2 regions of the Paucilactobacillus nenjiangensis genome follow, and region 1 is predicted to be linked to the other one. Evidence: predicted binding sites of a transcription regulator. Region 1 holds the regulator's gene; the other holds the start of a gene.

The links. Region 1 encodes CtsR, which represses protease genes until heat stress. Its sites were predicted from a motif close to TTGGTCAAAAAAGGTCAAANA; they were not measured.
Region 2: F0161_RS04240 (ATP-dependent Clp protease ATP-binding subunit) is a predicted target of CtsR. The motif match lies at 1,952-1,972, and genes of this name have one in related genera.

Annotation. Positions count from the first base shown of each region.
Region 1 covers NZ_CP043939.1:691,830-696,274, reverse strand. The annotation lists gene F0161_RS03510 (ATP-dependent Clp protease ATP-binding subunit) at 1-1,939, opposite strand, end outside; gene F0161_RS03505 (CtsR family transcriptional regulator) at 1,957-2,424, opposite strand; gene F0161_RS03500 (YhgE/Pip domain-containing protein) at 2,770-4,445, opposite strand, start outside.
Region 2 covers NZ_CP043939.1:842,456-846,900, forward strand. The annotation lists gene F0161_RS04240 (ATP-dependent Clp protease ATP-binding subunit) at 1-1,908, opposite strand, end outside; gene F0161_RS04245 (hypothetical protein) at 2,147-2,329, shown strand; gene F0161_RS04250 (phosphocarrier protein HPr) at 2,460-2,726, shown strand; gene ptsP (phosphoenolpyruvate--protein phosphotransferase) at 2,726-4,444, shown strand.

The sequences.
Region 1 (4,445 bases):
TCAAATAGCCATCATCTAAGACTTGTAATAACAAGTTAAAGACATCTGGATGGGCTTTTTCAGCTTCATCTAAAAGCACAACTGAGTATGGATGTTGGCGAACTTTTTCAGTTAATTGTCCACCTTCATCATAGCCCACATAACCTGGTGCAGCACCAATCAAACGGCTGGTACTGTATTTTTCCATGTATTCAGACATATCGACCCGAATCATGCTGTCTTCTGAGTCAAAGACTGATTCAGCCAAAGTCTTAGCTAATTCAGTTTTACCAACCCCAGTAGGTCCAAGGAACATAAATGAACCAATTGGACGGTTAGGATCTTTCAGGCCACTGCTTGAACGACGAATTGCTCGTGACACGGCAGAAACTGCTTCACCCTGACCGATAACCCGCTTATGCAAAATGCTTTCCAAGTTGACGAGGCGGTCACTTTCACTCTTTTGTAATTGTGTCAGTGGAATTCCTGTCCATTCAGCAACAACTTCAGCAACATCTTCACCAGTAACTTTCAAATCATACTTCGCATGACTATCTTCAACTGGGGCAGCTTGTTTGTCGAGCTTGGCCTTTAATTTGAGTTCTTCTTGGCGTAATTCAGCAGCCAAATCGAAGTTTTGATCTTCGATAGCTTCTTCCCTTTGAACACCAAGTTTTTCTATTTTTTCAGTAGCCTTCGTTTGTTTTGATGGTTTGTCTTGCGCATCAATTCGAACTTTAGCTGAAGCTTCATCCATCAAATCAATGGCCTTATCTGGTAAGAAACGGTCACTGATGTAACGTGATGACAAGGTAACAGATTGTTCAATCGCATCATCAGTAATTTCTACATGGTGATGGTCCTCGTAACGATCCTTTAAACCAGTCAAAATTTGAACGGCTTCGTCTTCAGTTGGTTCAGCAACTTGAACGGTTGCAAAACGACGTTCTAAGGCAGCATCTGATTCAATATACTTTTGATATTCATCTAACGTTGTCGCACCGATTGTTTGAAGTTCTCCACGAGCCAAAGCGGGTTTCAAAATATTGGAAGCATCGATAGCACCTTCAGCGCCACCGGCACCAATTAAGGTATGCAATTCATCAATGAATAAAATGACATTTCCATCACGATAAATTTCATCAATCACTTTCTTCAAACGATCTTCGAATTCACCACGGTACTTAGTGCCAGCAACTAATGAGCCCATATCGAGCATCATTAAACGTTTCTGAGCTAAATCACCAGGAACATCCCCACTAATAATCCGTTGAGCTAATCCTTCAGCAATCGCAGTTTTACCAACTCCGGGTTCACCAATTAATACTGGGTTATTCTTCGTCCGACGGCTCAAAATTTGAACCACCCGACGTACTTCTTTTTCACGACCCACCACGGGATCCATTTTATCTTCACGAGCACTCTGAGTTAAATCACGAGCTAGTGAGTCTAAAGTTGGTGTCCCTTCAGCTTGTGGTGATTTTTGCTTGTTAGCCTGGCGACGTTTAGGTGCGTCAGAAACTCCGAGACGACGCATTACAATGCGATGTGCTTGATTTAAATCAACATCTAAGTTGAGTAAAATGCGAGATGATAGAATACTTTCATCTGATAATAAGGCAAGAAGTAGGTGTTCAGTACCAATTTTCAAAGCGCCCAAGCGTTTAGCTTCTTCTCCAGCGACTGCGAGAATTTCTTTGGCTTTAGGAGAATATGGTAAATAACTATCCTTATCTGCGCCGGTTAAAGTCCCGTAACCAGTGAAGCGTTCAATTTCTTCGCGAATATCATCTTCACCAACTGAGAATTGTTGCAACACTTTGCTAGCAATTCCATTTTGTTCAATACTCAAAGCTAGCAGTAAATGTTCCGTACCTACAGCTTGATGTTTGAAATGTTTGGCCTGTTCTTGAGCCAAAGTAAGTACGTTTTTGGCGCTTGGTGTAAATAAGTTATCCATAACAATTCCCCTCTTTCTTAACTTTCGTAACGCAATCTGTTCAATAATGAAATCAGAACGTGTGCTCGAAGTGTATCCCCCACTTGACGATTGTCAAACGCTAACGTTTGCTTCGATACCATCACAGCCATTAAATCGGCTTCACGACGTGTAATCACATCTTCATCATACAATGTTTGAATTATCGAAACTGCATCCCGCTCATTGATTTCGTCTCCAATGACCTGAATTAACGTGTTCAACACAGCAACATCATCCATTAAGTTAACTTTTTCAATCCGAATATAGCCACCGCCACCTCGTTTGCTTTCAACGAGATAACCATTTTGAATGGTGAACCGGGTTTTAATAACGTAATTAATTTGAGATGGCACTACATCAAACAGGTCAGCAACTTCTGAACGTCTGATTTCTACGTGCTCAGAATCGGACAAAATATTTTTTAAATAGTTCTCAATCACATCTGAGATATTTTGGCCTTCCATAACTAACCTCCTGTATCTTTGACTAATGTTGACTAATATTATACAAACAAAATTCATAATTGCAAATGATTTAGCCTAAAATAACCGATGTTTATCGAAAATATATCAAACACAATAGTCACTGACTAAATTTGCACACATTCAGATAGATAAAAAATAGTTGAACCGATTTTATTCGGTCCAACTATTTTTGTATTTAAGTAGCGTTACATCAGTCAGCATACTTATTGAATTGTGTTCAATAAGTCTACGTCTTCCGTCTAGTTATGAATCATGAACATAAGAAGAACACTTATATCCATAATTCTAAACTATACTCAGTCGCAAACCGACTTATTTCACTACTTATTCTTCTGATGCATCATTTGTATCACGCTTACTTAACATCATATCAACAAGATATGCGATACCACCGAGAATAGCAGTAAAGACTGTTAAGAATGCGATTGCTAACCAGACGCTGTAGTCACCGCCATTGATTAGATTTTCGAAACCGTGAATTGCATGAGTCATTGGTAAGATATTTCCAACTGCTTGATAGAACTCTGAAAGCATAGCGTTTGGGAATACTTGACCAGTGATAATCACTTGAAGGAGTGACAACAATACTGCGAACAGTACGCCGACACGGCCAAAGATATGATAAAGCAACATGCAAATCAAGGTGAAGAAGATTGAAGTTAACAAGGTAAAGAGTGTTAAACCAACCCAGTTTGAAACAGTCACACCTAAAATACCGATTAAGGCATCTGCAATGATTGCTTGAACAACTGCCGTTACACCAATTGCGAGTAATGGTTCTTGTAATAAGCTAATCTTACGTTGTTTAGGTGTAAAGAGACCTAATTGGGTTACCACCGCACTTAGGAATAGCACAAGTGCTAATACTAATGGTGCAAAGGTATTCTTCAAATCTTGTGTATCACTATTAATGTCTTTTGTAGTTACTGGAGTAGCAAAATGATTTGTGTTCTTAGATGAATCACTAACTGGTGTTAATTGGCTAACACCATCTTGAAGTGCAGTATTCAACTTGTTAGTACCATTTCCAGCGGTGACCAAACCATCTTGAACTTGATGTGAACCATCAGCCAATTGTTTTGAGCCACTAGCTGCTTGATCAGTTGAATCAACAATCTGACCAGTACCTGAACGAAGTTGTGGACTTGCAGCAGTCAATTGTGAACCACCATCATTGATTTGCAATGCACCAGATAATAATTGTCCAACACCAGCAATTAAAGTTGGAGCAGAAGCTGATAATGTCTTATTACCGTCAGCAACTTGTTGAGCTCCTGAATTTAATTTGGCATTGTTGGCTACTAATTGATTTGCACCAGGAATAATCTTATTGGCTACGCCATCAAATAATTGTTCAATTCCACTGACAAGAGTTGGTGAACTATCATTTAATTGAGAATTACCATCAGAAAGTTGTGATGAACCATCAATTAATAAGTCCAAATTACTATCAATCACAGTATTGACATGCGATAGGCTCTCTTTCAATGTCTGTGTACTACCGGCGACTGAATTTAAATTATTAATTGTAGTATCACTCAACAGTGGATCAGTTTCATTAAATAATGTATCAGCTTCAGTCATAATCTTTTGAACTTGAGCTAACATCTGATTAGCATCATCCGTAGTCAATGTTGCGCCACTTAATTGATCACTGAACTTTTGTAAAGCTGTTGTTGATTGAGTTTTAACTAAATTAAATGCATTTGCGTTTATTGTAGCATCAGTTCCAAGTTTTTTATTTGCCGTAGAATTAGCAGCCGAAGCAGCTTCTAAGGCTGTAGTGTCAGCACCAGACGCTTTCAATTTGGCAATTTCTGCATCTAATGTGGCTTGTGTCGAAGTTGCGGCCGTCTGATCAGAGCTAACTTGATCTTTCGACTTAACCATTCCTGAAACCATTGTCAATTGGCTTTGCAATGATGCAATTTGCGACTTAGCTGATGAGATTTGATCCAACAATGGAGCTAAACTTTGCAACGTTCCCATTGCAGTCTTCA
Region 2 (4,445 bases), 150 kb from region 1:
ATCAAAACGGTTTAGGAACTCTGGTTTGAAGTAATCGCCAAGTTTGGCCATCACTGAGTGCGTTTCACCAGCAGAGTCGGCCGCAAAGCCAACGCTGACAACCGCATCCCCAGAACCGGCATTCGAGGTCATGATGATAATCGTATCCTTGAAACTGACAGTCCGACCTTGTGAATCTGTTAGACGGCCATCTTCCAAAATTTGCAAGAACATGTGCATTACATCAGGATGAGCCTTTTCAACTTCGTCCAAGAGAATCAAACTATAGGGGTGGCGCCGAACTTGCTCAGTCAACTGACCGGCTTCTTCGTAGCCCACATACCCAGGAGGCGAACCGATTAACTTCGCCGTGCTGTGTTTCTCCATATACTCACTCATATCAAAGCGAATCATTGAATCGGTTGAACCGAATAATTCTTTGGCCAGTTGTTTAGCAGTTTCTGTTTTACCAACTCCGGTAGGGCCAACAAACAGGAAGGAGCCAATTGGACGACCAGATTTATTCAAACCAATCCGGTTCCGACGAATTGCCCGGGTAACTTTATTAACAGCTTCATCTTGACCAATTACGTTAGCTTCCAAGTTTTTATCTAAATCTTTCAATTGAGATTGTTCTTGTTTTTGTAATTCGCCAACTGGAATATTGGTCTTTTCTTCGACAATCGTTTGCATGTCTTTTTCAGTGACCGTTGCGGATTGATCCGAATGATTTTCTTCGGCATCTTTCTTGGCTTTTTCGAGTTTCGCGACTTGATCACGGTAAAAGGCAGCTTTTTCATAATCTTCATTGTCCAAAGCTTGTTGCTTATGGGCTTCAGCCGTGTGAATTTCATTTTCAATTGTGGCTGGATCAGCGGTCTTTAAAGTTAAGTTCTTTTTGGAACCAGCTTCATCAAGTAAATCAATCGCCTTATCAGGTAAGAAGCGATCTTGGATGTAGCGCGCAGATAACTTAACAGCTGCATCAATGGCTGCGTCAGTATATTTAACGTTATGATAATCTTGGTAACGTGATTGAATTCCACGTAGAATTTGTAAAGTTTCTTCTACAGATGGTTCATCAACTTGAACTGGTTGGAACCGACGCGCTAAAGCGGCATCTTTTTCAATCTTACGATATTCATTTAAAGTCGTCGCACCGACTAGTTGGAATTCACCACGAGCGAGGGCAGGTTTTAAGACGTTACCTGCATCCATACCACCTTCAGCATTCCCAGCACCCATAATTTCATGGATTTCATCAATAAAGAGGATGATATCATCGTTCTTGGAAACTTCATCCATTAATTTTTGGAGTCGTTCTTCGAATTGACCACGGACACCAGTACCTTGGACCAATGACACGACGTCTAAACGAATAACTTGTTTATGGGATAATTTAGCAGGGACTTGACCGGCAACAATTGCTAGTGCTAAACCTTCAACCACGGAAGTTTTACCAACTCCGGCTTCACCAATCAAAACGGGGTTATTCTTCGTCCGACGATTCAAGATTTCAATCACACGGTTGATTTCATTGTCCCGTCCAATCACGGGATCAATTTTGCCTTGCTTAGCTTGTTCAGTTAAGTTGAGACCAAATTGAGCGAGTAAACTATCGCCGCCGTTATTATTACCACCGCGACCACGTTGAGCTTGTTGTTGTTGATTTTGTTGCGCTTGCGAAAATTGAGCTTGGTTTTGTTGTTGAATTGCGCGAAGCATTTCATCTAAACTACCAAACCCGAATTGACCGTTATTGTTGTTATTATTGTTATTTGCCATTCCGTTACCTCCATTTAAGAAGTTTTGTGTTTGTTTTAATTGCTGATAGCAGTTTTGACAGAGGTCAACTTGTGTCCGTTGACCATTCAATGAAACTTGTAGGTGAATGGTGGCGGGATTCTGTTGACAATTTTGACACAACATGAAGTGAACCTCCTTTTAATAGTAGCAGTGTTTGGTCAAAAAAACATTGACCTTCTTTGACCATTGACTATATTATACATGCATTTATTTTAAATGCAAGTCATTTGTATTAACTCCGTAACCGTTGGTACATAAGGGATTAAGAAGGCTCCGTAAAAATATTGTTGTAGAAAATTTAGCAAACTAACTCGTCGAGTGCTAATTAATCTCTGGTATAATAGACGCTAGGAGGTCGGTTATGGATAAAGATTATTTTCAGTTATTAGAACAGCTTCGAACCGGCGTAATTACAGAGTTACCGATTGAAGCCAGTGAGTTTGTGGAATTCCAAGCAATCTTCCACGCTTACGAGTACCGAAAAAGAATAAAAGGGCAGGCGATGCGGGGCGGACAGATTATCTATCGGATGGTTGCCGAATAGCTAAATAAACCGTTTACATTATTTAACTTGAATTTAACGCTTACAATTGCTAAAATATTAACAAACGAGAACGGATTGTCCATAAAATTGGAGTTCTCATTAATTTATACTCTTGAAGGAGATTGATATCATGGAAAAACAAGATTTTAACGTAACAGCAGAAACAGGAATTCACGCACGTCCAGCAACTATTTTGGTGCAAACTGCATCAAAATTTAGCTCAGACATTACTCTTCAATATGATGGTAAGGGTGTCAATCTTAAGTCAATCATGGGTGTTATGTCACTTGGTGTAGGCCAAGGTGCAGCAGTCACAATTTCAGCTGAAGGTGCTGATGAAAAAGACGCAATTGCAGCTATTGCTGAAACTATGAAAAAGGAAGGACTGTCTGACTAATGTCAAACCGACTCAGTGGAATTGCCGCCAGTAATGGTATCGCAATTGCGAAGGCTTACATGTTAGTAGATCCCGACCTGTCTTTTAATGAAGAAACTATTACGGATACAAAACGTGAAGTCGAAAGACTTCACGATTCATTTAGTGAATCAAAAAAAGAACTCGAGATTATCAAGGAACACGCAGTTAAATCACTAGGTGAAGAAGAAGCAGCAGTTTTCGAAGCACATATTACGATTTTGACTGATCCTGAACTAATTGGCGCCATTGAAACTAAAATCAATGACGATAAAGTTAATGCTGAGTCCGCAGTCAAAACCGTCACTGATATGTATATTGGGATGTTTGAGGCAATGACCGATAACCCTTATATGCAAGAACGTGCGGGTGATATTCGTGACGTCACTAAACGGGTCACGAGTCACTTATTAGGAGTAATCCTTCCAAGCCCTTCATTAATCGATTCCACTTCAATCGTAGTTTCACACGATTTGACACCTAGCGATACGGCTCAATTAGACCGTCAATTTGTGAAAGCATTTATCACTGATATTGGTGGTCGGACTTCACATTCAGCTATCATGTCTCGAACCCTTGAAATTCCAGCCATTGTTGGAACCGGGGATGCGACAACTTCAATTAAAGACGGTGATACCATTATTGTTGATGGTAATACCGGAGAAATCATTATTGATCCTTCAGATGATGAGATTAAACAATATGAAGCTGAAGCAGCCAAGTTTGCGGCTGAACAAGCTGAATGGAAATCTTTAAAAGATGCCAAAACTGTTAGTGCTGATGGCAAACATTTTGACATCGCTGCTAATGTTGGGACTCCTGATGATTTAGATGGAGTTCTGGACAATGGTGGGGAAGCAATTGGTTTATTCCGTTCTGAATTCTTATATATGAATTCATCAGAATTGCCAACTGAAGACGAACAATTTGAAGCTTATAAAAAAGTAGCTGAGGGGATGAACGGCAAACAAGTTGTTGTTCGGACCATGGATATTGGTGGCGATAAGCATTTACCATACTTACCATTGCCAGAAGAAATGAACCCCTTCTTGGGTTACCGGGCTATTCGAATTAGTTTGTCTCAACAAGACATTTTCCGGACTCAGTTGCGTGCGCTCTTGCGTGCATCTAATTACGGTAAAATTGCCATTATGTTCCCTATGATTGCCACGGTTAACGAGTTCAAACAAGCTCGTGCTATTTATGATGAAGAACGCCAAAAGATGATTGATGCTGGACAACCAGTTGCTGATAATATCGAAGTCGGAATGATGATGGAAATTCCTGCTGCAGTTATTATCGCCGATAAGTTAGCCAAATATGCTGATTTCTTCAGTATTGGAACTAACGACTTGATTCAATATACTTTTGCGGCCGACCGTGGAAACGAACATGTTTCTTACCTCTATCAACCATACAATCCATCATTGCTTCGCTTGATCAAGCAGGTGATTGACACTGCTCATGCTGAAGGTAAATGGGCTGGTATGTGTGGTGAAATGGCTGGCGATCAAATCGCCGTTCCAATCTTAATGGGACTAGGTCTTGATGAATTTTCAATGAGTGCGACATCAATGCTTCAAACGCGTTCATTAATGAAACGCTTGAATACTGCTGATGTTAAAACCTTAGCTGACAAAGCTCTTGAACTTGAAACAAATGAAGAAGTTCAAAAGTTAGTCGAAGATTCATGTAAGTAAA